DNA from 3 places in the Clostridioides sp. ZZV15-6383 genome. Region 2 is predicted to be linked to each of the others. Evidence: riboswitches for the same ligand, from Rfam matches in the RefSeq annotation. Region 2 holds a riboswitch; each other region holds the start of a gene.
What was found. A riboswitch is a leader RNA that binds a small molecule or an ion and turns the genes downstream of it on or off. The one in region 2 is predicted to bind cobalamin.
Positions count from the first base shown of each region.

Region 1: linked by a shared signal. The riboswitch ahead of KGF42_RS04715 (ABC transporter substrate-binding protein) and the one ahead of KGF42_RS13005 (energy-coupling factor ABC transporter permease) in region 2 are both predicted to bind cobalamin.
Region 3: linked by a shared signal. The riboswitch ahead of KGF42_RS13450 (cobyric acid synthase) and the one ahead of KGF42_RS13005 (energy-coupling factor ABC transporter permease) in region 2 are both predicted to bind cobalamin.

Region 1 is NZ_JAGWCV010000007.1:88,188-99,487, reverse strand. Features, by position in the region: gene KGF42_RS04745 (IclR family transcriptional regulator) at 198-974, opposite strand; gene KGF42_RS04740 (2-keto-3-deoxygluconate permease) at 1,568-2,542, shown strand; gene KGF42_RS04735 (UxaA family hydrolase) at 2,640-2,945, shown strand; gene KGF42_RS04730 (UxaA family hydrolase) at 3,087-4,247, shown strand; gene KGF42_RS04725 (fumarylacetoacetate hydrolase family protein) at 4,298-5,200, shown strand; gene KGF42_RS04720 (dihydrodipicolinate synthase family protein) at 5,282-6,175, shown strand; cobalamin riboswitch at 6,314-6,496, shown strand; gene KGF42_RS04715 (ABC transporter substrate-binding protein) at 6,653-7,783, shown strand; gene KGF42_RS04710 (iron ABC transporter permease) at 7,856-8,881, shown strand; gene KGF42_RS04705 (ABC transporter ATP-binding protein) at 8,884-10,080, shown strand; gene KGF42_RS04700 (pentapeptide repeat-containing protein) at 10,283-11,008, opposite strand.
Region 2 is NZ_JAGWCV010000036.1:102-11,401, reverse strand. Features, by position in the region: gene KGF42_RS13030 (M18 family aminopeptidase) at 1-844, opposite strand, end outside; gene KGF42_RS13025 (DUF3553 domain-containing protein) at 861-3,125, opposite strand; gene KGF42_RS13020 (energy-coupling factor ABC transporter ATP-binding protein) at 3,376-4,194, opposite strand; gene cbiQ (cobalt ECF transporter T component CbiQ) at 4,187-4,885, opposite strand; gene KGF42_RS13010 (energy-coupling factor ABC transporter substrate-binding protein) at 4,888-5,172, opposite strand; gene KGF42_RS13005 (energy-coupling factor ABC transporter permease) at 5,162-5,914, opposite strand; cobalamin riboswitch at 6,099-6,292, opposite strand; gene KGF42_RS13000 (nitric oxide reductase activation-like protein) at 6,424-8,199, opposite strand; gene KGF42_RS12995 (AAA family ATPase) at 8,213-9,142, opposite strand; gene KGF42_RS12990 (GntR family transcriptional regulator) at 9,491-9,862, shown strand; gene KGF42_RS12985 (ATP-binding cassette domain-containing protein) at 9,877-10,512, shown strand; gene KGF42_RS12980 (DedA family protein) at 10,507-11,115, opposite strand; rRNA gene rrf (5S ribosomal RNA) at 11,284-11,300, opposite strand, start outside.
Region 3 is NZ_JAGWCV010000038.1:15,070-26,369, forward strand. Features, by position in the region: gene cbiB (adenosylcobinamide-phosphate synthase CbiB) at 1-82, opposite strand, end outside; gene KGF42_RS13445 (cobyrinate a,c-diamide synthase) at 83-1,459, opposite strand; gene KGF42_RS13450 (cobyric acid synthase) at 1,498-3,012, opposite strand; cobalamin riboswitch at 3,127-3,306, opposite strand; gene KGF42_RS13455 (histidine phosphatase family protein) at 3,373-3,987, opposite strand; gene cobS (adenosylcobinamide-GDP ribazoletransferase) at 4,007-4,780, opposite strand; gene cobU (bifunctional adenosylcobinamide kinase/adenosylcobinamide-phosphate guanylyltransferase) at 4,790-5,350, opposite strand; gene cobT (nicotinate-nucleotide--dimethylbenzimidazole phosphoribosyltransferase) at 5,382-6,428, opposite strand; gene KGF42_RS13475 (hypothetical protein) at 6,649-6,840, shown strand; gene KGF42_RS13480 (aldose 1-epimerase family protein) at 7,234-8,106, shown strand; gene KGF42_RS13485 (MalY/PatB family protein) at 8,295-9,482, opposite strand; gene KGF42_RS13490 (aminopeptidase P family protein) at 9,487-10,557, opposite strand; gene KGF42_RS13495 (PTS sugar transporter subunit IIC) at 10,567-11,300, opposite strand, start outside.

The DNA of each region.
Region 1 (11,300 bases), on a different contig from region 2:
GTAATTACGATTATGATTAGAATTTAACACAGTATTTTTATTATGTCAATAAAAAGATAAAAAAGATTATAAAAAAACAAAGTTACTGTAATTAAGTCAGCAACTTTGTTTTTTACTGTATAAATCAAATAAATATATTGGTTTAAAATAAAATTTTTAATTATTACAATAATATCTTACACATACAAAATATTAATCTAATTTATTACAATATCTTCATTACGTTCTTCCATCATAGATTGAATATTTTTCTGAGCATTTAAAAGTAATTTTTTTATCAGTTCTATTTTTTCTTCATTAGCTCTAAATAATGGCAGTGTTACACTAACAGCAGCTCTTATACATCCATTTTTTCTTATCGGTACAGCAAGACATTTTAGGTGTTCCATTGATTCCTCACATTCTGAAGCTATTTGTGTTTTTTGAACTTCAAGAAGTTGGTCATATAAAACGTCAAAATCTGTAATTGATTTTTCTGTAAAACCTTTTAGACCATCTGGATATAAACTTATTAGCTTTTCCTTATCAAAATCACATAAAAGAGCTTTTCCAAGACCTGTACAATTAGCAGGTATTTTCTTTCCAACATAAGAAATAAGTCTAATTGGTTCTGGAGAATCTACTTTGCCGATATAAAGAACTTCATTATTGTCAAGTATACCAAGCTGACAAGTCTCAGAACAAGAATTAACTATATTAGTCATTTCATCAATTATATAGTTAAAAATAGTTCTCTTTTCAAAAAATGAAGACCCTAATGTATAAGAACGTATACCTATAGAATATTTAGATGTGTTCTTATCGATAGTAATATATTTTCTAGCATTAAGTGTATGAACTATAGGAAAGATGCTACTTTTTGGAGCATTTATAGCATCTGCTATTTCTGTAAGAGTATATCCGTTTTCGGATTCAGCTAATGCTTCTAAAATATCTAATATCCTAGCTGTTGGGCGATGATTATCTGAAGTCATAAATTTCCCCCTCTTTTTATTAATTTAAAGTATTAGAATATGTTGATTTTAGCACACTATGCGATATTTTACAATGTAGAAAACAAATATGTAGATTTGTATATAAATAAGCTCTTGATTCAAATACATATATACATTTTTTTAGAAGGTTATATATTAAAGGCTAGCTTAATTTCCAAAATATACCTAAAGAAAGTTAGTGATATTTAGTTATATAATTTAAGAGAATCTATTTAATGGTGTTTTTTAGATGAAGATATCAAAATATTGTGAATTTGTATTTTATAATTTGTCTATTATTGAGGTTTTCTAAAAATTTTGTGGTTTTGAGTACTCTATAATTTTAAATACTTTGTATTTTTGCATATAATGAAGCTATTTGATAATACATAATATATATTATCAGACAATTTGAAAAAATTTTGACAAAAATTTATTTTTTTATTGACTCATAAATAGGAAAATGCTATCATTAATTCAAAGATTCGTAAATAAAAACTTAGTTCTTAAATACGAACTGAAACGGCCGTTAGATTTAAAGCTAAAAACTTAATAAGAGTAATTAAATATCATGTTTTAGGAGGAGTAACTTTATGATAATGGATTTTATTAAAAAAATTCCTGCAGGTATGATGATAGTGCCGATGTTTATAGCAGCTTTCATTAATACATTTTGTCCAGATATTGTGCAAATAGGCTCATTTACGACAGCCGTATTTTCAAGTGTTGGGTCTGCAACTATAATTGGAGTCCAGTTGGTATGCTTGGGAACTCAACTCCAATTTAGAGAAATGCCAAAAGTTTTAAAAAGAGGTGGTATACTTCTTGGTTCTAAATTTGCTATAGGAGCTTTAATAGGTATACTTATAGGAAAATTATTTGGAATGGATGGAGTTCTTGGTCTTACAACGTTAGCTGTTATAAGTGCAGTTACAAATAGCAATGGTAGTATATATCTTTCACTAATGACTTCATATGGAGATGAAACAGATTGTGCAACTATGAGTTTACTTACTTTAAATGATGGACCATTTTTTACACTGATAGCTCTTGGAACTTCAGGTCTTGCAAATGTACCTTTGATGTCATTATTGGCTGCAATAGTGCCAATACTTGTTGGGATGATAATAGGTAACTTTGACAAAAAAATGAAAGAGTTTTTAGAGCCAGGATGTAATTTGCTTGTACCTTTTGTAGGATTTGCGCTTGGTAGTAGTATAAATCTTGCAAGTATACTAAAAGGAGGTTTATCAGGAGTACTACTTGGATTAATATCTGTGTTTGTAGGAGGTGTATTTATAGTATTCTGTGATAAATTTATAGGAAAACGTCCAGGATATGCAGGATGGGCTGTAGCTACGACTGCTGGAAATGCAATTGCTGTACCTGCTGCTGTTGCATTAGTTGACCCATCATGGCAACCATATGTTGCAACAGCTACAACACAAGTGGCAGCAGCAGTAGTTGTCACTGCAATATTAGTTCCTCTTATAACTAGTTGGTGGGCTAAGAAGTATGGATGTCCTAAGTTTCCAAGACAAAATGAGGATGGGACAATAACAGCTTAATTCATATTACAATGAGCTGTTGTTGAGATAGTAAACTCTTTAATTAGATTTTAGGATGTTAATAAAATTATATTATTTATAAAGGAGAATAAGAATAATGATAAATGCAGTGATAATTGATGAAAAAGATAATGTTGCAGTAGCTATTGAAGCAATAGCTAAAGATAGTGAAATTAGTTTTAAATTAAAAGATAAAACGATAAAAACCATTACAGCATTAGATGATATAACTATTTATCATAAATTGGCTATAAAAGATATAGCCCAAGGTGATAAAGTTACTAAATATGGTGAGCATATAGGAGAAGCAAATCAGGAAATAAAAATTGGTCAACATGTACATATTCATAATGTTAGAAGTGTTAGAGAGGATTTGGATAAACAAGTTATGGTTAATATATAAAATAATAAAAGTTGGATTCATTGTTTTTAGTATTGAATAATTATCAAATAGAATTTTAGCTGTTTGATTAGTTAGTGTAAAAAAAGTTATAATACATGAAAATTACAGAAAGTATAGAGACTATTTTAGGAGGAAATCAGTATGAAATTTTATGGATATAAAAGACCAGATGGAAGAGTTGGTATAAGAAACCACATATTAATATTGCCTACTAGTGTGTGTGCATCAGATACAACTAGAATAATAGCATCACAAGTTCAAGGTGCAGTTACTTTTAATAATCAAAATGGATGTTCACAAGTACATTCAGACCAACAATTAACTATGGATGTTATGGCTGGTTATGCAGCAAATCCCAATGTATATGGTGTAATAGTTGTATCTTTAGGATGCGAAAATTGTCAAAATGATTTGGTAGTTGATGCAATAAAAGAGAGAACAAATAAACCAATAAAAACTCTTGTAATACAGGAAGAACATGGAACTTTGAAAACTATAGAAAAGGCTGTTCGTTATGCTAGAGAAATGGCACAAGAGGCTTCTTTACTTAGAAAAGAAGAATTTCCAATATCTGAGCTTATACTAGGAACTGAATGTGGTGGGTCTGACCCAACAAGTGGATTAGCAGCAAATCCACTAATAGGTGAATTAAGTGATAGACTTGTTGACTTAGGAGCAACATCAATTTTAAGTGAAACTACTGAATTTATAGGTGCAGAACATATATTAGCTAGAAGAGCAGTAAATGAAGAGGTAAAAGAAAAAATATTACATATAGTACATAGATATGAAAATTCGTTAAAATTGGTTGGAGAAGAAGTTAGAGAAGGTAATCCATCTCCTGGAAATATAGCTGGTGGTTTGACAAGTTTAGAAGAAAAATCGCTTGGCTGTATACATAAAGGAGGACATAGACAAATAAGTGAAGTATATGATTATGCTAAACAGATTGATAAGAAAGGTCTTGTTATAATGGATACACCTGGAAATGATGCTTCATCTGTTGCTGGTATGGTTGCTGGAGGAGCTCAAATAGTAGTGTTTAGTACAGGAAGGGGAACTCCATCAGGAAATCCAATAGCCCCAGTAATAAAAATAACTGGAAATAAAATAACTTTTACAAACATGGAAGATAATATGGATTTTGATGCTAGCCCAGTTATATATGGTCCACAGACAATGGAAGAACTAACAGATGATTTGTTAGATATGGTTATAGATGTAGCAAATGGAAAACAATCAAAAGCAGAGTCTCTTGGATATACTGAAATGGCAATAGCTAGAGTATGTAACTATGTATAAGATTTAAGTAATAGGTTGATTACATAGAATTTTAATATAAGGGTGAGGTTATGAAGTTTATTAGTTTTACTGAAGGAGAAAATGAGTATAAAAAGATTGGAGTTTTTTCTAAAGATGAGTTATTTATTATAGATATTAACTCTTTAAATCTTAGTAATTCTTTTAAGGATTTAAATGATTTGATTCAAAATATATCTCAAGACGATATTATGAAGTTAAAATCTATTATAAATGAAGGGATATTCTATAATTATAACGCTTTTGAGAGAGAAAGATGTACTATACATGCTCCTATAGAAAAACCTATACATGATATTTTATGTGTGGGAGTGAACTATAAAGACCATCTTGAAGAAACTCAAACTTACTTTGATAATAGTTTTGAAGAGCCCCAAAAAACAGTATATTTTACAAAACGTGTGACAAGAGCGATAGGTCCAGAAGATGAGATAGATGGTCATTTTGATATAAATAATCAACTAGACTATGAAGTTGAACTTGGAGTAGTAATAGGTAGGACAGGTGTTAATATTAAAAAAGAAGAGGTCGAAGATTATATCTTTGGGTACACTGTTATAAATGATATTTCTGCTAGAAAGTTGCAAAGAGAGCATGTTCAATGGTTTAGAGGAAAGGGATTAGATACATTTACATCTTTAGGACCATGTATCCTACATAAAAGTGCAATTTCTTTTCCTATAAAACTTAAAGTATGTAGTAGAGTAAATGGTGAAGAAAGACAAAGTTCTAATACAAGGTTATTCATATCAGACATTTCAGATATAGTTTCAGAACTTTCAAAAGGTATGACTTTAGAGGCTGGAGATATTATAGCTACTGGTACACCTTCTGGAGTTGGGATGGGCTTTTCACCTCCACGATATATGAGTAGTGGAGATGTAATTGAATGTGAGATTGAAAGTATTGGAATTTTAAGAAATCACATTAAGTAAATGTTTTAATATAGCTAATATTAAGGCAGAATCTGAATGTATTAAATGAACATATTAAAATAAATTTTAGGAGTTTAAATTATGAAAGCAGAATTTTTGACACCAGTTGTTACAATATTTGATGAAGAAGGAAATTTAGATAAAGAAGGAAATAAAAAAGTATACGACTATCTTATAGATGGGGGTGTAGATGGTCTAGTTATAATGGGAAGTACTGGAGAGTTCTTTAATATGTCTATGGATATGCAAAAAGAACTTATAGATTTAGTAACTAGTCATGTCAATAAGAGAGTAAAAGTGTTTATAGGTACAAGTCGTATGTGTGTAGATGAATCTATAGAGCTTTCAAACTATGCACATAATAGTGGAGCAGATGGAGTTATGATAATAAGCCCTTATTATTTCTCTCTTGATGATGATAGCATTGAGATGTTTTATAGTGAGATAGCTAAAAATACAGAAGCTGAAATATATTTATACAATTATCCAGATAGAACTGGTTATGATTTAAGTCCAGAGCTTACATTAAGACTTGTAAGAAAACATAAAAACATAGTTGGATATAAGGATACAGTAACCTTGATGGGACACACTAGAGATTTAATAAATACTATGAAAGCAGAGTTCCCGGATTTTAAGATATATAGTGGTTATGATGAAAACTTTATACATAATCTAATGTCTGGAGGAGCAGGTTGTATAGGTGGACTATCAAATTTAATTCCAGAAGTTTGTTCTAAATGGGCTGAAGCTTATAACAGTAAAGATATGGATAAGGTTATAGAAATTCAAAAATATATCAATAAAGCAATGGATTTTTACTTAATAACAAATCCATTTATACCAGCAATGAAAAAAGCTATGACTATCAGAGGATTACAAATAAGCGATTATATGACTGCCCCATTTATAAAACCAAATGAAAAGCAAGTATGTGAAATTAAAAAATTGATGAATGAATTAAATATATATTAACTACTTAATTAAATATATTAACAAAAAAAGAGGGTTTTAAACTGATTTTTATAATCATTTTAAACACTCTTTTTTTATATATGTTAAATCAATCTTGCAAAGTAGTCAACAATAAACTACAATTATCTTAATAAAAATTAAATTAAATAATACTAGGGTACTATATTAGTTTAATAGGGAAAGTGATGTAAATTCACTACAGCCCCCGCTACTGTATACGGATACAAAATCAAAATCCACTGAAATTTATAAAAAATTTTGGGAAGGATGATGGAGGAGAAGCCGTGAGTCAGGAGACCTGCCCAGTATTACATAGGTGCAATTTAGGGTGGAGATTGTACTTTATAATAAAATGAAATATCAATTCATTTTTTGTAAAGTTGATATATAAGCTTCTCCTTATTAAATTAGGAGAAGTTTTTTATTTTATTAAAGTTTTTAGCCACTCATAAAAAATAAAATATTGGAGTGAAAGAGATGAAATTTAAATCAAATGTTTTAAAGCAGTTTTTTTTAATTGTTATGGTAATTTTTTTGGTAGGAGGTCTTATAGGATGTAGTAAAGATGATAAAGATAATACACAAGTTAGTAGTGGTAAGAAGTTAGAATTAAAATATGCAAGTGGATTTAGTGTTGAATATTTAGAAGATGGAATTAAAAAAGTAACTGATGGAGATAATCGAGAACTAATTTTAATCCCTAAGAAGATTAAAATTCCTGCAAAGTATAAAAATTCTAATATAGTTAGAACACCTGTGGACAATGTATTAATAGCATCTACAACACAAGCTTGTTCTCTAAGAACAATAGATGAACTAGATAGTATAAAAGCAGTAACAACAGAAGAACAGTATTGGACTATTAAAGAAATTAAAGATTTAATGAAAAATGGAAAGATACATTATGTTGGTTCAAATTTAGCACCAGATTATGAAAAAATAGTAGACTTAAATCCTGATTTAACTATAGTGAGTAGTGGCTTATCAGAAGCTGATACAAAATTTATTGACAAACTAAAAGAATTAGGGCTTAATTATGTTGTGGATAATGAATATAAAGAGCAAAATCCATTTGGAAGGATGGAGTGGACAAGCTTAATAGCTGCATTTTATGATAAAGAAGATATAGCTACTAGTGAACTAGATAAAACAGTACAAAGAATAGAAGAGGTAAGTAACAAAATAAAAAATAAAACTAAGCCTAAAGTTGTATGGGCATCTGTATATGAAGGAAATGCTTATATAGCACCTAAAGACTCATATGTAGACAATATGATAAAAATGGCTGGTGGAATAAATGCATGTGCTTCAATAGATTCAAATGAAGGACGAGTGAGCATTGAGCAATTACATGAAGTTGCAAAGGATGCAGATATATTTGTATACTCATCAAGTTCAGATTATGCACCAAACTTAGATTCTATAAAATCTAGTGCACCTATGTTGGCTGATTTGGATGTTGTAAAAAATGGAAACCTATGGGTGTTTGCTCCAGATTATTATCAATCAGTAGATAAGACAGACGAATTAATAGTAGATTTAGTTGAGATGTTTCATCCAGGAACTACAGGTGAAAAAATCAAACATTATATAAACTATGATAAATAGTATATAAGACGACACTAAAAGATAGGTTTTATAGAGTTTAGTTAATATAGTTTTGATAAGAGGAGTATATAAATGGATTTTATCAATAAAATTAGAATAAGGAATACTACAGTATTTATAGCGATAATTATAGGTATGATACTTACTTTTTTAGTGTGTGTAGCATTTGGTTCTGTAAAAATTGAATTTAAGGAAATAATAGATGTTGTATTAAGAGGTATGGATAATACAGAACATTATAAAATAATCTACAATATAAGAATCCCTAGAGTACTTGCAACTATGGTAGGTGGAGCCTGTCTAGCCGTATCAGGTATCTTACTACAGATATTTTTCAAAAACCCAATAGTTGAACCATATATATTAGGTGTATCTTCAGGTTCTACTTTGTCAGTAGCACTTATGATTTTGGGGGGGTATACATTGGGATTTGAAAGTATAAATTCAATGAGTATATTTGTGGCAGCATTTATAGGAGCTCTGATTGTAATGTCTATAGTCATTCTATTTGCAAATAAGGTAAAGAATATAACAACTCTTTTAATAATAGGAATTATGACTGGATATGTGTGTAGTGGTATAACAAATGTGTTACAATCATTTGCAAATAGTGAAAAATTAAAGGAATTTACTGTGTGGTCTATGGGGAGTTTTTCTGGATTTACATGGGAAAAGGTAGAAATACTTATAATAGTTGGTATGTTAGGTCTTTTGATGACTATCTTCATAATAAAACCTTTAAATGCTTTTTTACTGGGAGAAGAATATGCAAAAAGTATTGGTATAAATATAAAATTTTTTAGGGTTTTGATAGTATTTATATCTAGTATACTAGCTGCAATAGTATCAGCATTTGCAGGTCCTATAGGATTTATTGGACTTGCAGTACCACAAATTTCAAAATTGATATTTAAGACATCAGATAATAGAGTTTTAATACCAGTGGTAATATTTTTAGGAAGTATAGTTACAGCTCTTTGTGATTTGATATCAAGAGTAATTTTATCACCAGTAGAATTACCAATAAGCACTATAACATCTTTATTAGGAGCTCCAATTGTAGTGATGCTATTGATGAAAAGGAAGGATAGGACTTAGATATGTTGAAAACTAATAATTTAAGTGTAGGATACAATAACAAAGTAGTTGTAAGTGATATAAATATAGAAGTAAAAAATGGAGAAATACTATGTCTTTTGGGAAGTAATGGAGCTGGAAAAACTACCCTATTGAGGTCCTTATCTAAACTTATAACACCAATAAAAGGTGAGATATATTTGAATGATATAGATGTAAATCATATATCCAGAAAAGAATTATCAAAAAAAATGGCTTTAGTACTTACAAATAGATTATTAGGTGACTTAATGACTGTACAAGATATAGTCAATATAGGAAGGTATCCGTATACAGGATTTTTTGGGAGTCTATCTAAAAAGGATTTAATAATGGTAGACGAAGCATTGGAGTCTGTAGATGCATTACATTTAAAGAAAAGATATTTTGATGAACTAAGTGATGGAGAAAAACAAAAGGTGTTGGTTGCAAGAGCTCTCGTTCAAGAACCAGAAATAATTATATTGGATGAGCCGACAACTCATTTGGATATAAAACATAGATTGGAGCTCATAAACATACTAAAGAAACTAAGTAAAGAAAAGTTAATATCAGTAATACTTTCACTACATGAAATAGATATAGCATTAAAAAGTTGTGATAAGGTTGCTCTTATAAAAAATAATAAAGTCATAGCTTATGGTCAACCTGAAGATGTAGTAGATGAGGATATTATAAATTCGCTTTATGAGTTGGATGATAAAAATTTTAATAGTCTTTTAGGTGCAGTAGAAATTAGTAATAAATCTAAAAATGAAGTTTTTATAATTGGTGGTGGGGGTAAAGCAACTCCAATTTATAGAGCTTTTACTAAAAAAGGTATAGGTCTATACTCTGGAATAATACATGAAAATGATATTGATTATGAAATTGGTAGAACTATGGGCATAAAGATGTTTACAGAAAAGCCATTTGAGTTGATAAGCGATGAGAGTTTCGATTTGGCCATTAAGAGCCTAAGTAACTCTAAGGTTATAATAGATACTGGATTTAATGTAGGTGAAATAAACAAAAGGAATATAGATATTATAAAAGAGGCTTTGAAGTTAAATAAAAAAGTTTATTCTTTTAGAAATAGAGATGAGAGTCATAAGTATTATAATAATCTGTACAATAATATAGAATATATAGATAAAGTTTCCCAAATGGTAGATAGTATTAATATGAATAATTTACTATAACCTTCAAAATAAAATGTACTTGTGAAATATAAAAAGTGGGTGTCTCAAAATGAACTGTTTAGTTCATGAGGCACTCTTTTTTGTATGAAATCAAATATATTTTCATCATTTCAACAATGAAAAAATGCTTATCTCTATTTTGAGACAGCCCCTTTTTTATTATTTATGTATTTTATATATGTCATTATAAAAAGAAGTTACTTTACAAATAACCTATAGCTTCCTCTCTAGTTAAAAAAAAGTGAATTCCTGTAGTTGATTCTTTCCATCTATTTTCATTAAAATCTTCAGCTACAATCGTTTCTCCTACTCTATATATAAAATTTTCATCAGCATATGCACGAGCACTTTTAAAAGATTCTTTACCATCTATACTTGTAATTGACAGTACTTTTGCTTTATCACATCTACAAGCATTTGATGTAGCAGATACTCTTTTTGCGTCACTAGGTATTAATAATTGTACCATTCTAAAATTAAAACATTTTTTATAGCCTATAAATGCTCCTGTTTCAGGACAGTACAATTTAAAAAAACGAGTACTTTCATCTGATATTATTCCATCCAAAGTAGCATATTCTAAATTGGAGTTTTCTAAATTAGCACCACTTAAGTCTGAGTTAGATAAATCACAAAATCTAAAATTAGCACCACTTAAGTCTGCTTTTTTTAGTATGGAGTTTTTTAGTGAACAATTTGAAAAATAAGAGTTGTTAAAATTAGAATTTTCTAAATCGGCCTCTTCTAAGTTTAAATCAATAAGGTCAGACCATGAAAAATCAATATTACTTAAACAGTATCCTTTTAAATCCATATTTTCTAACTTTACTTCTCTTAAATCTGCTCTTTCTCCATCATTATTGTTCTTAAGCCATTGGTAATGTTTTTTAAGTATTTTTTTAAGTTCTTGTTTGGAGATATCTCTCATAAAAATCACCTTCATGAATTTATTTTTATACCTTTAGTAGCAAAATAGATATATATTTAATTATATAACAATAAATAAAAAACTTCTAAATAATATATAAAATATCATCTTTAAAATACTTTTTTTCAATATATTAGAATATATTTTTAGACTATTTAGAGATAATTTACATTTTTAAACATGTCATAATAAGCTTGTATTGTTTTATATTTGAGCTGATAAAAATTTCTTTAAACAAAAATAATATCAGTTATACAATAATAAAAGTTTAGATATAAAAAAATTTGTGTAT
Region 2 (11,300 bases):
TGTTTGAATCTGCACCTTGTTTAGTAGAACTACCAACTTCTTCATTATCAAATACAGCTATTACATTTACACCATTTTGCCCTTTAGTATTAACAAGAGCATTCAAACTAGCATGTACCATTGCAAGATTATCTTGTCTTCCAATAGATATAAATTCATCATTAGCCCCTATTAAACTTCCTTTTTCAAATTCATATAAAAATAAATCAAAATCTATAATATCTTCCACATTTACATCTAAATTAGATGCTATTTGTTTTAAAAGAAAATTATCTTTTTCTAATGTATCATTTAACAGGCCAACTAAAGGCAACATATCTTTCTGTTTGTTATATGAATGACTATCATTTATACTTCTATTTAAATGTATTGCTAAATTCGGTATTATACAAATTGGCTTTTTAAAATCTATAAGTCTTTCGTTTGGTTTTAATATAGTATCACCTTTTAAAACTACTCTACCAGCTATTCCAAGAGGTCTATCCAGCCATGTACTCAATATTGCTCCTCCATAACACTCTGTATTCAACTTCAAATAAGATTTTTCAGCTTCTATTTCTGCGTTTGGTTTAATACTAAATGTAGGAGAATCTGAATGAGAACCTATTATTCTAAACCCATCTCTTTCTATATTTTCTGAATTTACTACAAAGGCTACCATGGCAGATAAATTTTTAGTAACATAATATTTTCCACCAACTTTTAGATTCCATCTCTGATTCAAAACCAATTCTTCAAATCCATTTTTATCTAAAATTTCCTTAGCACTATCAACTGCATGAAAAGATGATGGACTATCATATATGAAGTCTATCAGGTTTTTAGCAAAGTTTATACTATCCATTCCTCGTTTACCTCCATTATAAAATATTTAGTGTTGTATATTCTTTATTTATTTTTTTAATTCCCTGTTGGTCAAAAGCTATAGTAACATCTGTACCAATTATAGAAACTACTGTCCCAACCCCAAACTTAGGATGATGTACTTTAGAACCAAGTTTTATATCATCTGGATTAGTTTCTTTATTAGAATCTTTTATTGTAGCATTAACTTTATCTGCAACCTTAGATTTACTTATAGTATTCATATACTTTTTAGTATATTTATCTAACATATTATAATTTGCTTTAGAATAACTCAACTCTTTTTTTACTTTGTACAATCGTTCTATACATTCTTCTGGCAATTCCTCCATAAATCTTGAAGCTATTGCAACATTTGTTTTACCATATAATGTTCTCTTCTCCGTCAATGACATATATAGTTCTTCTTTAGCTCTAGTTATACCAACATAACAAAGTCTTCTCTCTTCTTCTATTTGTGAATCACTCATAGATTTTATAGCTCTTGATATAGGGAATAATCCTTCTTCCATACCTGTTAAGAACACAACAGGGAATTCTAGCCCTTTAGATGTATGAATTGTCATAAGCGAAACCCTATCATTATCTTCTTCATCATTTGATTCAGATGTAAGTGCTATACTAGTTAAGAATGTTTCTAAATCTTTATTTTCATAAGTATCATCACTACTACTTTCAAACTCTAGTGCTATAGAAATAAATTCTCTTAAATTATCAATTCTATCTTGAGCTTCCTCACCTTTACCAGTCAAATCTTTTTCATTTTTGTTTCTTATCTCTACAAGTTCATCCATATATCCTGTGGTATCCAAAACTTTTTCTATTAACTTACTAACAGGATAAACTTCTTTTATAGTTCTAAGAGTACCTATAATATCAACAAATCCACTTATACTTGCTCTTGCCTTAGTAGATATGTCTGAATTTGTTTCTATGTCAATTAATACTGAATATATACTCTCTTGTTTTAAATTAGCTCTGTCTTCAATTTTTTCTATAGTTCTAAGCCCTATACCTCTTCTAGGAACATTTATAATTCTTTTTATAGATATATCATCCTGAGGGTTTTGAATAACTCTTAAATACGCCAATAAATCCTTTATTTCTTTTCTCTCATAGAATTTCGTACCACCATATATATTGTATGGAATTTGACTTCTATTTAAAGCATCTTCTACAGGTCTTGCTTGTGCATTTGCTCTATAAAGTACTGCAAAATCCTTATAAGGTCTATTCTCTTTTCTAGCTATTTGTGCAATTGAGTCAGCAATGAAATCAGCCTCCTCTATTTCGCTACCAGTTAATTGTATCTTTATAAGCTCTCCTTCTTTTTTTTCACTCCAAAGCTTTTTTCTTTTTCTTTCTATATTATTAGATATGACTTTATTGGCTGCATCCAATATAACTTGTGTAGACCTATAATTTTGTTCCAACTTTACAACATGTACATTATCATAATCTTTTTCAAATTCAAGTATATTTCTTATATCTGCGCCTCTCCATCCATAAATACTTTGGTCATCATCTCCAACAACACAAATATTTTGATGTTCTCTCGCTAATAATTTTATCAATTCATATTGAGCTTTACTTGTATCTTGGTACTCATCTACCATTATGTATCTAAACCTACTTCTGTAATACGCTAATACTTCATCATTAGCTTTGAAAAGTTCTACCGTTTTAAGTATTAAATCATCAAAATCAAGTGCACTATTTCTTTTTAGACGGTCTTGATATAGAGCATAAATATCTGCAATCTTAACCATTCTATTATCTGCCATGTTGATATCTTTAAACTGTTTTGGAGTATAAAGCTTATCTTTTGCTCCTGAAATGGCGCTTATAACTGCTTTTGGTTCAAATACCTTATCACTTAAATTTAATTCTTTAAGACAGTCTTTAACCAATGTAACTTGGTCTGCAGAATCATAAATTACAAAACTCCTATTGTAACCAATCTTATTTATATCTTTTCTGAGTATACGAACACAACAAGAATGGAATGTACTTATCCACATATCCTTAGTTTCAGGACCTATGTTTTGCTCAACTCTCTCTCTCATTTCATTTGCAGCTTTATTTGTAAATGTTATAGCTAATATATTTGGTGCTTGTACACCTTTATCTTCTATAAGGTATGCTATTCTTGTTGTTAATACCTTAGTTTTACCTGAACCAGCACCAGCCAGTATAAGTACTGGACCTTCAGTTTTTTCTACTGCTTCTCTTTGAGCAGGATTTAATGTATCTAAATTCATATTTCTCCTCCTGTTAACAGCCATAAATATATTTTAATCTAAAATATGAATTACTTCAAATTATAATTATGTATTATATTAATAGATTATTTCCAATATATTACAATTAAATAACACTTTTCCATACAATTTATTTTATTACTCAAAAAAATAACCTTATGATTTGGGGAATCATAAGGCACCTTTAAGGGGTCTAGGTTAAGGGTTATTATATATAAATCTATTTTTTAAAAATAGGTTTAGGGCTTAATTATATGTTTGTATTAAGTTCTCTTTCTTTCCAATACTTATACAAATCTTCTTCTTTCTTAAATAAAGGTAAATTCATATTTTTATGTACTTTTACCAACCATGGGGATTCTAAGCCAGCTTGTATTATATTATTTTCATTTATAAATACATCTTCTGCCTTTCCTTCATCAATCAAAATCCCTTTATCCAATACATATATGTAATCACATATTTCATACATTAAATTCATATCATGACTGGATATTACTATTTTTATATTATTTTTATTTAATCCCTTTATTATATCTACGATAGACCTAGTACTTACTGGGTCTAGACCAGCTGTAGGCTCATCAAGTAATACAATTTCATTTTCCATTGCTATAACTGATGCTATTGCTACCCTTTTTTTCTGACCATAACTAAGAAAATGTACTGGTCTGTCTATAAAATCTATTCCATTAACAGCTACTAGAGCTTTGCTTATTCTCTCTTTAATTGTTTTTTCATCCATACCAATGTTTCTCATTGCGAATGCTATATCATCATATACTTTTGAATAAAAAATTTGTTTTTCTGGGTCTTGAAACACAATACCTACATTTTTTCTAAGATTGTATAAACTTTTTTTATCATACTTTAACTTTTCTTCTTTAAAAAGAATTTCTCCAGATGTAGGTTTTAATATCCCCATTAAGTTCATAAATAATGTTGATTTTCCTGAACCATTTGAACCTATTATACCTATAACATTTCCCTTTGAAAAATCCATATTAATGTTCAATAATGCATTGGCATTTTTTTCATATTGATACGTTAAATTATTTACTTTAAACATCATTATCCCCTACTATGTGAAATTTACCATCATACAATTTTATGTCTAATGATATACACATATCATCATACCTTGTCATAAGTCTTTTGTACAGCATACTTCCAAGAATTCCTAAGGATTTATATGAAGTTTTTAAATTTATATACCCAAATCTTAACTCTTGTGACTTGTATATTTCTGAAAATTCTTCTAAAAATATGAATATAAACCTATATATTAACATTGATAACTCAACAAAAGTATCAGGTAAATGCAACTTTTTAAAGAAGAATATTAATTGATTAAAAGGAGTTGTAAGTATACAAAAATACACACAAGTCAAACAAGACATAGCTCTAAACAACACATGAATAGACATATCAATAGATGCCTTTGATATTCCTACATTGAAACTAAAAAACTTAAAACTATATAATAAGTCTGCTTTATTAAAAGATATATTTACAAGAGTTATTCCTATACTAAGAAATAAAAAGTACATTGGTATTCTAAGTAATTTTAAATAGTTTTTTAAATCTATTCCAGCCACACAAACAACTAGAATACTCATTAAAATCATAATTCCACTTAAAATAAATATATTTTGTATTACCATAGAAGCAATCAAAAATATTACTCCTATGGCTACTTTTTTGTTTGGATTTACTTTACTTAATCTATTTGTATATGCATATTTATCAATTATAAGCATGATTAACTTCTCTTTCCTTTTTGAAGACCTAATATGTATCCTATTACACCAGCACCTAAAGCTGCTTGTGCAGAGAATAATAAGCTTTCTATTTCTCCACTTGGTGGCTCATAAGGACTGCTAAACCACGGTTTGTAATTTGGATTTATCTTAGTAATTTCACTTTCAGCTTGACCATCTGCTCCTCCATATTCAGCACCTGAGTTAACAAGTAATGGAAATATAATAAGAGCCACTACTAATAAAAGTAATAATATGTTAGTTTTTGTTTTTGTTTTAGCACTCATTAACTTTAACTCCTTTATCATTATTTTCTAGTATGCTTTTTTCTCCGTTTTCTGTAATTAAATTATATACAATTACAGTAAGTATACCTTCTGCTATTGCTATTGGTATTTGAGTCATAAAGAAAATTCCTAAAAACTTAATTGCAGAAGCCATAACTCCACCTGATGGGTCTGGGAAAGCCAGTGCTAATTGTATTGAAGTTATTGTATATGTGGCCAAATCTCCTATTGCTGCTGCAAGAAATACTGGCATAGCATTATTTCCATCTTTTTTCTTTAACACCTTAAATATTAAGAACGATATAATTGGCCCTATAATAGCCATTGAAAAAGCATTCGCTCCTAAAGTAGTTATTCCTCCATGTGCTAATAGTAATGCTTGGAATATTAAAACTATAGTTCCAAGAACAAACATTACACTTGGTCCAAACATTATCGCTCCAAGACCGACTCCAGTAGGATGTGAGCAACTTCCTGTTACTGAAGGTATTTTTAGTGCTGATAATACAAACACAAATGCTCCACATAGAGCTAATAATACTTTCTTTTTAGGGTCTTGTTTTACTATTTTTCCAATTGATTTTAGTCCTACTAAAAAAAATGGTATAAATATAACTCCCCATGCTATAGACCATTTTACTGGTAAGTAACCTTCCATTATGTGCATTGCATTTGATGTAACTGGAGTCAAAATAATTAACATAAGTGCTGCTATAATCCCCAATTTGATATTTTGTTTCATCTTAGTATCCCCTCTCTCCCTTTCCAATAATTAAAATATAAATAATAAAATGTCTGATTTATTTAATAAAATAAAAAAGCCTAACACGATGGTTAGGCTTCTAATTTTCCACAATCCAAATACAAACACATAAAATAAATATATCTGTATAATTATTATAAGAAACTTTCTCCATCCCCGAAGAAATTACTTTAATATTTTAGGCAGGTCTCCTGACTTAGCTTCTTCCTACTCCTCTTCCTTCCCATGAGATATAAAAAACCATCATCATAGTGGCTAACAAAAGTTTCGTCTGCATCACAGTAGCGGGGGCTGTAAAGGAATTCAACCTTTTTCCCTATTAATCTTGCTTGAAGAACCTATAATATTATATATTTAATTTTTAACTTATTCTTAAATCATTTTCTATATAAATCATTGTATACCTTTTCTGTGAAAATTTCTACATTTTTTACAGATTTTATTCATTTTTATATTTTTATGTATATAAATTCTTTTTTGTAAGTTTATTAATTTCTAATTATCTTCTTTAAATACATTGAAACCACATCAGAAAATCTAGTTATATCTCTCGAATATATGAAATCATTTCCATATATTAATCTTTCAGCTTCAAGCTCTGATTCTTTACCTGTAAATACTCCTAATACCAATATATTTTGTTTTCTAGCCTTTCTTACTTCATTGGCTGTGTCTCTCAAACCAACTATCCCTCTATAAGCTTTTTCTCCTCTTAAGGTTCTCTCACTATTTTTTCCTATCTTTACATCATTTGGTCTTCCATCACTAAGAACTATCAAAATTTTATTTTCTTCATCTCTATTTATTAGACCACTACATATAGATTTTATAGCCAAACCATCTCTATTATTACCAGCACAAAAATACTCAAATATATTTTCACTATTTTTTATCCCATCATCATAATCTTTAAATCTTTTTAATATTGTATAATCTAAAAAACTAGAAAATCCCATAACTCTATTTGGTATTCCAACTTCTGTTAGAGCATTTGCAATTATGTAAGCTTGAATTGCCACATTTCCTTGATTTCTACTTTGAGAGCCACTTGCATCCAATAATATATCAATAACATATTTACCTTTTTCATTTTCTATATCTTTATAAAATATTTTATTATTATTACTTCTACCCACTCTCCAAGCTCTATTTGCTAAGATAGTACCACAATCAGAGTATACTCTTGTTTTAGCATTTTCTTCTATTAAAATTCTAGCAAGACTTTCTTTTAATCTCTTTATCTGTTGTCTATACATTCTAGCATGTTCTCTAAATTTTCCTAAATTATTTTCCTTTTGTCTTGTTACATATTTTAGTTGAAATACATTATTACATTCACTTCTAAGAACTCCATCTGTAAAGTGTATTCTACAACCTTCATGAACGTTTCTACAGTTTTGTGTTTCAATCTTTTTAATTTCACCTTTACTTAAATAAGTTTTTCCATAATAATGTTCTATTTTTGAATATATTTTATTTGCAGTATCTTCATCAACATATATAACTCTATCTGCCGAATTATTAGATTGAGAATTATCAAAATCTCCTATTCCTTCTACAAGCATGGACGAAGATATTGAGTCTATATCACTTTCAATAATATTTTCTTCTTCATCACTATAAAGTTCTTCATACATAAAATCAGCAAATGTATCAAAGTTTACTTCAACATCTTTTACATTATTTTCATCATATGTAGAATTGCTTTCTTCTCCATTTAATATATATTCAAAATAAGTTAAATATATAACATCTAATGCTTTTAAAATCTCCATAATATCTTGATTCGTATCTATATTTCTTATATCATTAACTATCCTTCTAGTCATACTGTCTAATGCTGGATGTTTGCCCATGCTATAAAGTATAAACGCATATTTAATTTTATCCATAATATTGTCATTATGTATTTTGGTAAAACGTGAAACAATATCTTTATAAGCATTTTTTCTTATATCTTCTATCCCTGGTCTATCTTTAATGGCCTTTTCTTCAACTATTGTATTTAATATAACTTGAATTAGACCCAATATAATATCTTTGTTGTACCCTTTTCGTATTCTATTTGTAAGATATTTTTTAACTATATCCCAATCAACATACTTTCTTCTAGCACCTGCAACTATTGCAAAATACAGACCTATTTCCTTTGAAGAATAATCTTTTTCTGATATATCTATATTTTCATTGTAGTCTCCAGCTATTGTCCAAGATAAGTTATTGGCTCTATTTTCAAATTCATAATCATCATATATCCATTTCATAATTTCACCTATATTAAATATGACTTATTGGAAACACATCTGTACTCTCCCATTTACTAGGTATTCTAGTTTTAATTACATCTCCAACCATTTCTTTCTCGTATATATCAAAAGTCTTTCCTGTAAGCCCCATATTAATTGCAAGAGTTGGTTTCAATCCTCTCCTTATAGTCTTAAGAGATGCCATAAGTCCACGTAAATCAATAGCTTTACTAGATATCTCACCATTTTGAGATTTTAATTGTAAGTCTAAAAATATCCCTGCAAAATGAATTAATTTCTCTTCATCTGCATCCGAAAATTCATTTTTTAAAATCATCATTAGCTTATCTTCTTCTATAGGAGGAATGTCTATTACCATAAATCTAGATACTAGGGCTTCATTAAGTTCCTTTGTCCCTGCATATTCATAGTTCATAGTCCCAATAAATCTTGTTGCTGGATGTAGATTGACTCTCTCATATCCAGGTACATCAATTATTCTTCTATAATCTAAAGCTGAATGTACTACAACTATAGCATCATTTTTTGCCATGTTAATTTCATCAAATACCCCAAAACCTCCATTAATAGCACATTCATAAACTGAACCTCTTCTAAGTTTAACTTCATTGTCTATAAATGTATCTGTACCTATAAGTGTTGAACTATCTGTATTTATATGAAATGATGTATTCCACTGAGGTCTATTAAATATCTCACCCAAATTATCCGCAAGTAAGTTTTTTCCTGTTGCCTTTGGTCCTGATAATAATATATTTTCTTCTTCTAAAAAAGCTGCTATACACATAGATAATATGTCTTTTCCATAAAAATAAGTTTTAGACTTTGTTACTCTATATTCTAAATCTTTTTCTAATCCATAATAATTTCTAAAATACATTATATCTTCAATAAGCTTTTCATCTACCCCTTGTACTCTTAGATTATCTATTATATCCATATTCTTACCCCTTTTATATAAATAGTATTTGTTTTATTACTTAACACCATTTTAGCATAAAAGGATATAAGCTAAAATTGATTTTATAAATTAATGACAGCTCTTCCTCTCTTTTAAAGAAAAAACTATCTATATGTATCTCTTATGTATTATTTTTGTTAAATAGTTGAAAATTATCAGATTACAACTCGTTACAAGATTTATAAGTTGAGCCTTGTGAATGTATTTGATTACTGTATATTGTTTTAGTTTTGTATTTATTATCTTGACAATATTTATTTATATGTCTATACTGTACTTATCGAACCAGTACACCAAGTACGCAAAATATAGTAACAGGAGGATTAAATGGAAATAATCATTAGCAACAGTAGTGATAAACCTATATATGAACAAATATGTTTACAGATTAAAAGCTTTATAATGGATGGAAAACTATCTGCTGGCGAAATGCTACCATCTATGAGAGCTTTGGCAAAAGACTTACATATAAGTGTAATTACTGTTCAACGCGCATATGAGGATTTAACTCGTGATGGATTTATTGAAACTGTATCTGGAAAAGGTAGTTTTGTAGCTAGCCAAAACAAAGAGTTTATTCAAGAAGAACAATTGCGAATAGCAGAAGAATTGTTACAAAAAGTCGCCGAGATTGGTAGAACACATGGTATAGCTTATGAGCAGATGACTAATATTCTAAAATTATTTTATGAAAATTAAGGAGATATAAAACAATGGAGAAAAATAATGTTTTAGTTCATAATTTATGTAAAAGTTTTGGCGATTTTTCATTAAAAGATGTTTCATTTCAAGTTCCAAAGGGAAGAATTGTCGGTTTTATTGGTGAGAATGGAGCTGGAAAAAGTACCACAATTAACTTGATATTGAATGAATTAGAAAAAGATGATGGAAAAATTGAAATCTTTGGAGTAGAACATACCATATATTCAATTAAAAATGATATAGGGGTTGTCTTTGATGAGTGCAATTTCCATGATATTTTTACTGCAAAACATATTGCCAAAATACTTTCTGGTGTATATACATCATGGGATGATGAACTTTATAAGTATTATTTAGAAAAATTCAATCTTCCATTAGAAAAAACTATTGGTTCATTTTCTAAAGGAATGAAAATGAAATTATCCATTAAAAATAAATCGTATAAACAATTATATATTAGCTACTGCACATCACTTAATATGTTCTTTCACTATAAAATTAAAAATATTGACTACCCGTTTCATATTAAAAATCCCCGTTTTCATACAGAAATAAAAACGGGGATTTTGATTACTAGAAATTTTCTAAAACACTTGAATTTTGTAGTAACTGCAGAAGATGATACAAAACTTCACTATTTCTTATAATCTTATCCTGTGATGTTTTTTATGTATATACGACTTAATACCAAAGCCAATAAGAATTATAGATATTGGTATAATGAGAACTAGGAATTTATAATCATTATAATGTGACATTATTTTTACCCAACTCTCAGAAAAAATATATCCTATACTGATTAATGAAGTATTCCATATGGTGATTCCCACAATAGATGATATTACAAAAGTTATAATATTTTGACCTGCTATACCTGCTATAAAAGATATGTATGTTCTACATAGAGGAATTAATCTACATACGCAAACAGAAATAGAAGAATATTTGTTAAAATAATCTTGAGATGCAAATATTCCTTTTTTTGCCTTTGGACATATTTCTATTATTTTATTGATGATAGATTTACCTCCCCAATTTCCTACTGTATAACAAAATATTGAACCAAGTATACCTGCAATTATACTTAAAATTAAAATTGTCAAAAATCCAAAATGATTTCTTGCAGCAATTGCTCCACACAAGGGTAAAACAACTTCGCTAGGCAATGGAAAACAAGCATATTCAATCATAATTAATACAAATACAGAGATTAATCCATATTGTAAAATAAAACTATTGATTACAGACACTTACTTATCTATCTCCTTTCCTATTTAAAAGTGCATATCTATAAGAGCTCTCACCCTATATTTAAAGAATCAATCTCTTTAAACTATTATATGTATTTACATAAAGCATTTATAACATACTTTAAAAATAGTACTTTAAAATAAGAAACTTAACAAATAAAAAAAATTACGTGGCTACGTCCTAC
Region 3 (11,300 bases), on a different contig from region 2:
ATCTCACTGGATGAGGAAAAGAATATGGGTCTCCTACAATTAAGTCTGTTACATATCCTATATAAATAGATAAAATATTCATTTACTCATTTCCTTTATTCAAAAAATTTTCTATACAGCTTAAGTTATTATAAAAATGAGTATGAAGATATGTAACTAGAGTGTTTCCTTTACTATAACCACCATCCCACTCTTCTACTATATTTCCATCCCTTTCTTTTTTCATTGAATATACACATTTTTCATCACTTTCAAATATTGAATGATGAAACTCATGTCCTTTAATAGATTCCCCTTTTTTAGATAAAAGAGTATTTTCCTTGGCTACACCAATACAGTACCCAAATCTCTTTAAGGAAGATGTCATCCTGCTAATTCCACTGAATATACCAACCATATTAAATTCTTCTTCTTCTTGATTCAATAGTTTCTCACCTAGATACATCAGCCCTCCACATTCTGCATAAATAGGTATGTTATTATTATGTGCTTCTAATATAGAAGTTCTCATTGATTCATTTGCTTCTAGCTCTTTTCCAAATATCTCTGGAAAACCTCCTCCAATATAAATATAATCTGAATTTGGTACTGATGTATCTTCAAGAGGACTAAAGTAGTTTATTTCTAACCCAAGTTCTTCTAATAGCTCTATATTTTCTCTATAATAAAAATTGAATGCTTTATCATATGCTATAGCTATTGATTTATTATTAATGTGTTCTTTTATTTTATTATTTTCTATCAAAGTTTGAAAATCAAAATCACTCTCAAATTCGTCACTTTCTGATATTTCAATTATTCTATCAATATCTATATAGTTTTCAATTTCATCTGCTAGAGTGTAAAATTTTTCTCTTAATGATTTCATTTCTACACTAGGAACTAATCCTAAATGTCTAGATTCTAAAGAAAATTTATTATTTGGAGGAAAGTACCCCAACACTTCAACATTACAATACTTTTCTATAGAACTCTTGATTATTTGATAATGGCTACTAGTCTTTACATTGTTTACTATGACACCTTTTATATTTACATCTTTATCTAGTTCCTTATATCCAAGTACCATAGCAGCACTAGACGCTGCCATAGATTTTCCATTTATAACTAATATAACAGGTGATTTTAGTACCTTTGAAGTATGTGAACTTGTACAATTATCTAAATCTATTCCAAATCCATCATATAACCCCATAACACCTTCTATTACTGAAATATCTGCGTCCTTTGAGGACTTATTTACTATATACTTTATTTTTTCATCATCTAGCATATAAGAATCTAAATTTCTGGAATGTCTTCCAGTTATAAAAGTGTGATATGAAGGGTCTATATAGTCTGGCCCTACTTTATATGGCTGTACTTTCATATTTCTCTTAACCAAAGCTTGCATTATTCCTAATGATATTGTTGTTTTACCTACTCCACTACTAGTACCCGCAATTAAAATTTTTTTCATAATACACCTCCTACCTAAATTATAAATAAAAGTTACCCTTATTTCATAATCTCATATATTTTTTCTATATCTAAATGTTCTCTTAAAAAATCAGCTAACTTATCATACTCTTTATCCTTAAATTCATTAAAAGAGTTTACTTTACTTTCTAATTCTTCTAAGCCTTTTTTCTTTCTTATATTGTTTAAAATTGCTCTTGTAAAACTTATTTCATCAAATATTCCATGAAGATAAGTCCCAATTACATTCCCTTCTTTATTTACACTTCCTTCAGTATAATTAACCTCTTTATCCAGTTTTTTGGTTATCAAATCTAAGCTTCTTACATCATTACCTCGATTTGTAATACCCATATGAATTTCATAACCTTTTACTTTCTTACCTTTGAGGTCATTCATATATTCACTACTACATTCAATAATGGTAGCCTCTACCTGTGTTGTAGTCTTTTCTTTCTCAAATATTGTTTCTGTATCTAAAAGACCCATTCCATTAACTTCTTCAATTTCACTTTCAACATGATAAGGGTCTTTTAATTTTTTACCTAACATTTGATATCCACCACATATACCAAATATCAATTTACCTTGACTATGTAAATTTTTAATTTGTGACTCAAGACCACTTTTTCTTATATATGTTAAATCGTCTATAGTACTTTTAGTTCCAGGTATTATTACCATGTCTGGATTTCCCAAAGATTCTCCATAGTCTACATATCTAATACTTACATCTTCCTGTGTTTCAAATATATTAAAATCTGTAAAATTTGACATATGTAGAGTTCTAATTATTTCTATGTGTATATCACTTTTATCCATTTTTTTCTTAAATCTAGTGGTTACGCTGTCTTCATCTTCTATTTTTATATCTGTATAAGGGACTACTCCTATGACAGGTACTTTTATGATGTCTTCTAACATCTTTACACCATCTTGTAAAAGTTCTTTTTTCCCTCTGAATTTATTGATTATTACACCTTTTACTCTTTTTTTCTCGTCTTCATTTAATAGAAGCATTGTCCCAGCTAATGATGCAAATACTCCACCTCTATCAATATCTCCAACTATTATTACAGGTGCATCAGCTATTTCTGCCATACCCATATTAGATATATCTCTATCTTTTAAATTTATTTCTGCATTACTTCCTGCACCTTCCATAACTACAATATCATATCTTGAATTCAAGCTGTTAAAGGTTTCCCTTAATACATCTACTAACTCCAATTTATAGTCATGATACTTAGAAGAAGGCATTTCTCCCACAACTTTACCTCTTACAATAACTTGACTTTTATTATTTCCAGAAGGCTTTAATAAAACTGGATTCATATCAGCTATTGGCTCTATTTTTGCAGCCTCCGCTTGAAATACTTGTGCTCTTCCCATTTCTAACCCTTCTTTAGTTATAAAAGAATTTAAAGCCATATTTTGTGACTTAAAAGGAGCAACAGTGTAACCATCTTGCTTAAATATTCTACATAATCCTGCTACTAATACACTTTTACCTACATTTGAAGCTGTTCCTTGTAGCATTATTTTTTTCCCCACTTTCCATCCCTCCTTGTTAAAATTTACTAAAAGACAAATTAAAAAAAGTCCTAATACTTCTAAAGATAGGACTTTTATATATATTAATTAAAAATCTTTCACCCCGAAGACCTCTTGTTTTAAATTAAATTAGGCAGGTATCCTGGCTTAACTTCATCCTACTTCTATAACCTTCCCATCAAATTGACAGTGGTATTTATAGTTTCGTTGGTTTCACAGTAGCGGGGGCTGCAAAGGCATCTAACCTTTTTCCCTTTTAACATCTAATTAAGAACCTAATTTTAATCTAATATTCTATTTTCATTGTTAATTTTACAGATATATTACAAGTACATATTGTAATATTTAGTTTTGATTAAATTATATAAAGTCTGTAAAATTCATTTTATCTATTACAGCAAATCCACTATCAACTTCTAAAACTGTAATAGATGCATTATCAATTTTAAAGTTCCAGTGATATTTATAACTACCAGAAATCAAGTGTGTTATTATATTTCTTATTGTTCCTGCATGAGAACATACAAGTATTGTTTTTGTATCTGAATTACTATCATTTTCTAAAATTATATTATCAATTTCTTTTGCCACTCTTTCATAAGAGTCTACCAAACTTTCTCCATTTGGATATCTATAGTTACTACCTTCTTCTATCATTTTTTCAAACTCACTTGGATATTTGATTTTAATATCTTCAAAAGTTATTCCTTCAAAGTCTCCAAAACTAATTTCTCTTAGAGCTTCTTTTTCTTCTATTTCTAATAATTTCAATTTTGATATTTTTTTTATTGTATCTTTAGTACGTGTAGATGGTGTTGTATAAATCTTGTCTATTTTTTCATGACTTAAATATCTAGTAATTTTATTTATTTGCAGTTCACCCTCTTCACTAATACAACTATTTATATGACCTGACAATTTTCCTTTTTTATTATCATCTGTCAGTGCATGTCTTATTAATATTAATCTTATCATATTATCACCACTTTTTAGTTTAAAAAAACATAAAAATTAACAAATATATGTAAATCAAATATACAAGCTCTGAAAGTTCTATTCCACAGCCTAATATATCTCCTGTTACTCCATCAATTTTTGCATAAATATGCTTTTTAAATAATATTATAAATATAAAAACTACTATAACTGAACCTAATACCTTAATCAACACTATATTAGGTAATAAGAATATAAATTTAGTAATAAGACCAACTATTAATAATGTGTATATTATAGCTGTTATTAACATACTTGTAGTCAATTTTCCTATAAATAAATTTCCCATTCCTTTTTCTCTTGGAGTCACAGTTTTATATGTCAATAACATTACTCCTAGCCTTGCAATCATTGGCATAAAAATTATAACCCATAATGAATTATTACTTATTATATTGTATATAAATCCAATTTTTAATAAAAGTACAAACATAATTGCTAAAAGTGAATTTGTACCCAATCTTGAATCTTTCATTATTTCAAGCATTTTTTCTTTATCTCTATAACTGTATATTGCATCAAATGTATCTCCTAATCCATCTATATGAAGTCCTCCTGTAATTAAGACACCAGCTAGAGTTATTATTATAGAAGCTATAAATGGTTCAAATAAAAGCATAGAAATCCATCCTACTAAATAGGTTAATATACCTATGACAAAACCTACAAGTGGAAAATATACTATTGATTTATAAAATTCATCATCAAATCCTACATTTAATTTTATAGGTATCCTTGTCAAAAACTGTAGTATTAAAATAAATCTTTTCATAGTCACATACTACTCCTTTATTTTCATGGGTATTCCACTAACTACAAAATAAACTTCATTACTTTTTGATGCTATATATTGATTTATACGACCTACAATGTCAGCATATATCCTACTAAGTTTATTCCCAGGAACAATTCCCATACCTAATTCATTCGTCACAAATACAAAGTATAGATTTGTTTTTTCTATTTCTTCAATAAGTTTACTAATTTGTTCTTTTATGTACTCTTCTAATTTATTTATTTCTTCTTGAGTAGAGTCTTCTATATTTGGATTGTGTTTAAACATTAGATTATTTACTAATAATGTTACACAATCCAGTATAACAGTTTCATGTTCTTTGTATATCTCTTCAATTATGGAATATATATCTTCATATATTTCATATGTATTCCAGTTTCTAGGTCTATTCTCTTGATGCTTTTTTACTCTATCTTTCATTTCATCATCAAATGGAATAGAAGTAGCTATATAGGCTGTATTATTATGCTTGTCCAAACATAGTTTTTCTGCAAAGTTACTCTTTCCTGACCTAGCTCCTCCTGTTACTAGAATAATTTTACTCATCAAAACACTCCTACATATTAAATTTTTATATTTATCTTCCCATGTCAATTTCATCAAAAGTTGCCATATTCTTGTAAGTATAATTTGAAGCTTCTATTATATTAAACGCTAAAGCAGCTCCACTTCCCTCACCTAACCTCATATCCATATTTAATAGAGGGTCTAACTTCAATATATCTAATGCTCTTTTAGTTCCTGATTCTGCTGACAAATGAGATGCTATCATATATTCTCTAGTTTTTGGATTTATCTTATATGCAATTAATGCTGCTGCATAAGAAATAAATCCATCAATTACTACTGGAATTCTATTAGCACTACATCCTAATATAACACCTGCCATTGAACCTATTTCAAATCCACCTACTTTAGATAAAATATCTACTCCATCAGTTGGATTTGGATTATTAATTTCAATAGCTTTTCTAATTACTTCAGCCTTATGTTTTAGTCTCTCTTTCTTAAGACCTGCACCTATACCAGTAACCTCTAAAGGGTCACGCCCTGAAATTACAGATATTATTGCTGTACTTGGAGTAGTATTTGCTATACCCATCTCTCCAATACCAATAACCTTATAATCTTTTTCTATACACTGTTCTGCTATTTCAATACCTATCTCTAAACATCTAATAGCTTCTTGTTTACTCATAGCTGGACCTTTTGCCATATTTGATGTCCCTTTTCTTATCTTGTAATCTAACACTCCATCTAGTTTTTCATCACAGTTTATTCCTACATCTACAGCTACAACATCTGCCCCTACAAATTTACTTATTACTCCAACTCCACACAGACCTTTCGAAAAATTTGGGAATTGTAGTTTTGTTATATTTTGAGGGTCAGGTGCTACTCCTTCTTCATATACACCATGGTCTCCAGCAAAAGCTATTATAACTTTTTTACTTGTATCAAAAGTTTCATTACCAAATATTCCTGCTAATTGCATGCAAATATCTTCTATCTTTCCTAAGCTTCCAGTTGGATGTATGAGCCTGTCCAATCTCTGCTTTGTTTTTTCAATAGAAGAATTATCTAGAGAATATATGTTTTTTGATATACTTTCTAATAAACTCATTTTTTATCCTCCCAACATTGTTTTATTTTTTTAAATTATCTTTTTAGATAAAAAACACTCTTATTTTCTAAAAATTTCAACTTTTTATTTTTATTTTTACATACATACAAAAATTATTCTACATTTTACCTTAATTTCCTTTATTTTCTATTATCAATTTGCATACAATCAGATGTTTTTTGTAAAAATAGATTTAAAAGGACTTTAAGGAGATGATATTGTGGATGATTTTTCTAAATTAAAAAATTTATATGAAGATGGATATAGATGTATTTATCATGACTGTGTCGATAATAATTATACTATCTATCTTAAGAATTTTTATACGGAAGGTTCAGAAACTATCGAATTAAGTAGTGAATCAGATTTCTCACAATTCAAAGATTATATAGATGGACTTAGAATGTCTTAATCATTATGAAACCCATTAAAATAGGGAGTTTAACAACTCCCTATTTTGAAGTCACAATTTTTTTTATAAGCTTTAAAAGTTCGTCTCTATTTATTTCTCTTTGTTTTTTTCTGTCCTTATACTCTTGAAAGTTAACAACTTTTGTATTTGGTTTTTCCATAAACTCACTTCCCATTTAACATTATTAACTTATCTTAATATATTTTATTCTATACAATTTCTCTATTTCCTTCTATTTATAATACAAAATTTCTTAAATAATCCCAAATTTTCAAAACAAAATTTTCAAAATATACTAAAATCTACCTTTCAAATATAATATCAAATAAAATTTAATAATCTCCATACTTTATAGTATAATATACTAATAAAATATAATAAAGGAGATTTTAAATGAATATATTACAAAATGAAAATTTAATTATCGAATCAAGCATCTGTGGTGCTGAACTCACTAAAATATTTTCTAAAAAATATGATAGAAATATTCTTTGGGATGGTAATAAAAAATATTGGGGCAGACAATCACCAATATTATTTCCTATAGTAGGTAAACTTTTTGATAATGAAACAATAATAGAAGAAAATTTATATAGTATGACTCAGCATGGATTTGCTAGAGATATGGACTTTGAGATTGTAAATAAAGGAGATACATTCATATCTTATAAATTAACAGATAATGAATCTACTTTAAAAAAATATCCATATTCTTTTGAACTAATCATAAACTATACATTAAATGATAACAGTATTGATGTAGAATGGATTGTGAAAAATACTGACTCTAAAGATATATTCTTTTCTATAGGAGGACATCCTGCATTCAATCTTCCTTTTTATGAACAAAATGACTTTTCTAAATATTATCTTGAATTTAAAAGAAGAAATGATGTAGAAAAAATTAATTTAAATGGTTCTTTTACTGATGATATAACATTTATTGGAGATTTAAAAAGCTTACAATTAAATCCAGAATTGTTCAAAAATGATGCTTTGATATACACTAACATAGATGAAGTATCTATATGTAATAATGATGGCAGTAAATATGTAACCCTCTCTATGAAAGATTTCCCTCTAGTTGGTATTTGGACTCCTTATTATAGTGAAACTAATTCTACTGCTCCATTTCTATGTATAGAACCTTGGTACGGTCTTGCTGATAGTATACATTCTAATAAAATTTATACAGATAAGAAGTTCATTAATAAACTGAGTAAAGGAAAAGTTTTTACTGCTTCTTACAGTATAAATCTACACTAAATAAAAATAAGTTACTATGTTACCAAAGCGATAAAATATTTTAATATAAGTTACTATAAGAATATGAAGTAGTACTATATCAATATTCCTTAATCAAAAAATATTACTGGAATACAAAATTCCAGTAATATTTGGTAACTAAATAATATGTTTTTATATAAACCTATAAATGTCTTATTTTTTATAATTTAACAATACATACTTATATATGTTTTTTTAATTCTATTTAGAGCCTCATTTAATGTTTCTTTAGGACACCCCACATTGATACGGATAAATCCCTCTCCATCTTTTACAAAATAACTTCCAACTACCATAGTTAAATTTGCATGTCTAAAAAATGATTTAGATTCTTCTTCATTTTCAAATACTTCTCTCACATCTACCCAAGCTAGAAAAGAAGAGTCAGACTTCATAACCCTTGCTTTTGGTATATGAGTTTCAAAGAAGTCATAAACTATTTCAAAATTCTTTTCTACATAATTAGTCATCTCATCTAGCCATCTTTCACTTTCATTGTATGCTGCAACAATTGCTGGTATTGCAAATACATTTGGAGAAGTTATTGAATTACTTTTTAGTCTTTCTAATAAAGTCTCTCTAATTTTTAAATCTCTTATTAATACATACGACGTTTTTAATCCACCTAAGTTGAATCCTTTGTTAGGAGATACGCAGATTATGCTATTCTTATAAATTTCTGGATGAGCATTCCATAAAGACACAAATCTATAACCTTTAAATACTACATCCCTATGAATTTCATCACTTACCAAAAGTACATTATACTTCAAACATAATTCTGACACTTGATACAATTCTTCCTTTGTCCATATACGACCTGATGGATTTTGTGGACTACAGAATATAAATAATTTTATATTTTTGTGTTTCATTTTATTTTCCATGTCTTCTAAGTCTAAATGATATCTATTATTATTTAACTTTAATGAACTACAACATAACTTTCTATTATTATTTACTACAGCTTCTGCAAAAGGGTCATAGGCAGGTGTATTTATCAATACACCATCTCCCTCTTTAGTATATGCTTGGACTATATAATGAAGCGTTGAAACAGTACCAAAGGTTAACTTTATCCATTCTTTTTCTACATATACATCAAATCTTCTTTTATTCCAGTTTATAATAGCATCATAGAAGTCATCTCCTATAAAAGTATAACTATAATCTCCTACTGATGCTCTTTTTAAAATCGCTTCTTTTATAGCAGGGGCACATTCAAAATCAATATCAGCTAAATCCATAGGAATTGCATCTTCATTTAAGCCGAACTTTTCTTTAATTACATGGTTGCTCCATTTCCTACAATTCCCTTCTTTACGATTTAACACTTTGTCAAAATTATATTTCATAATTTTACTCTCCTAATATTATAAAATCTTTAGATGTTTTATTAAGTGGGACACCTTTTCCATCTATTATAACAACATCATCTTCTACTCTAACTCCCCCTATATTAGGAATATAGATACCTGGCTCACAAGACATTACCATTCCCTCTGTTAATATATCTTCACTATTTGGATTTAGAGTTGGAACTTCACCATCTCCAAGACCTATACCATGTCCCAATCCATGATTAAAATATTCACCAAATCCATGTTTATCTATAATTTTTCTGGCTACTTTGTCAACATCACTGGCCTTAACTCCTTCTTTTATTGATTCTATTGCAGATAATTGTGCCTCTAATACTACATCATATATCTCTTGAATAATTTCAGGAGGTTTACCTATAGATATTGTACGAGTCATATCTGATTGATAGCCTTGATAAACAACACCAAAATCTATCGTTATAGCTTCATTTGCTTTTAATCTTTTATTTGTAGGTCTTCCGTGTGGCATTGCTCCTCTTTCTCCTGATACTACTATTGTTTCAAAAGACATTCCACTTGCACCTTTTTTCAATGCATGATACTGAATTAGAGCTGATACTTCTAGTTCAGTCATATCTTTTTTAATCTCAGAAATAACCTTACTAAATACTTCATCTGTAATCTCACAAGCTTTTTTAATAAGCTCAATTTCTTCTTTAGATTTTATAGCCCTTAACTTCCATAATTCATTGGTCATTAAATCTATTTCAAAACCTGCATTTTTTAGCAAAATATACTCTTGTATACTCATAGCTTGATTTTCTATCGCTAACTTTTCTACATGCAATTCCCTTAATAACTCAATTATATCTGTTATATAAGAACCTTGAGATACAACTCTTTTTATGAAGCCAGTCGTTTTTTTATCTGCTTCATCAGTATATCTGCCATCTAGAATCTGATAATTTTTATCTCTAGTAACAAGCACATACACGCCACTACCTGATAGTGCTCCTATATATCTTTTAGTATTTTTTGCTTTAATCAAAAGAGCGTCAACACCTCTTTTATGTATTAAATCTACTAGTCTATCTATTGTATTATTCATAGTAAAATATTAGAAATCCAGTCCTAAATCGTCTAATAAGTCTTCTTCTTCTTTAGAGAATATATTCTTACTTTCTTCTTTTTGTTTTTTATTATTTTGTTGACGTTCCATTATTTTAAAGAATGGCCAATATAATAAAACTGCTAATACTAATTGCAATGCATTTGCTAATATGGAATGCCAATCCCCATTAGTTAAAAACCCTTCTAAGAATACACCTACATATGGAGGGTCAAATACTGGTTTTGCTAACCATCCCCAGTGCATAAAAAACATTGGTAATGTACCTATTATAGCTCCACCAAATACATGTGGTATAAACATTATTGGATTTAATATTATTGGTGCACCAAATAATATTGGTTCATTTATCCCAAATAATGCAGGGAATAGCGATACACGTCCAATTTTCTTATAAGAGGAATTCTTAGATAACATACATGCAATTACACAACCTATACTAATTCCACAACCTGTAAATCCAAAGAATGCACTTGAAGCTCCTGCTGTAAAGAAATGAGGTATTGTTTCCCCAGCTTGCATAGCTGCTATATTTTCAGCTATAAATGTAATCATTATAGGTCTAGTTATAGGGCTAAACACTGATGAATGTATTCCAAAAAAGAATATAGTACATATAGCAAAATTAAGTGCAAGAACTGACCATGGATTATCCATACTTCCTACTAATGGAGATAAAAATTGAGTAAGTATCTGTGGAGGTAATTCTCCAAACACTTTTA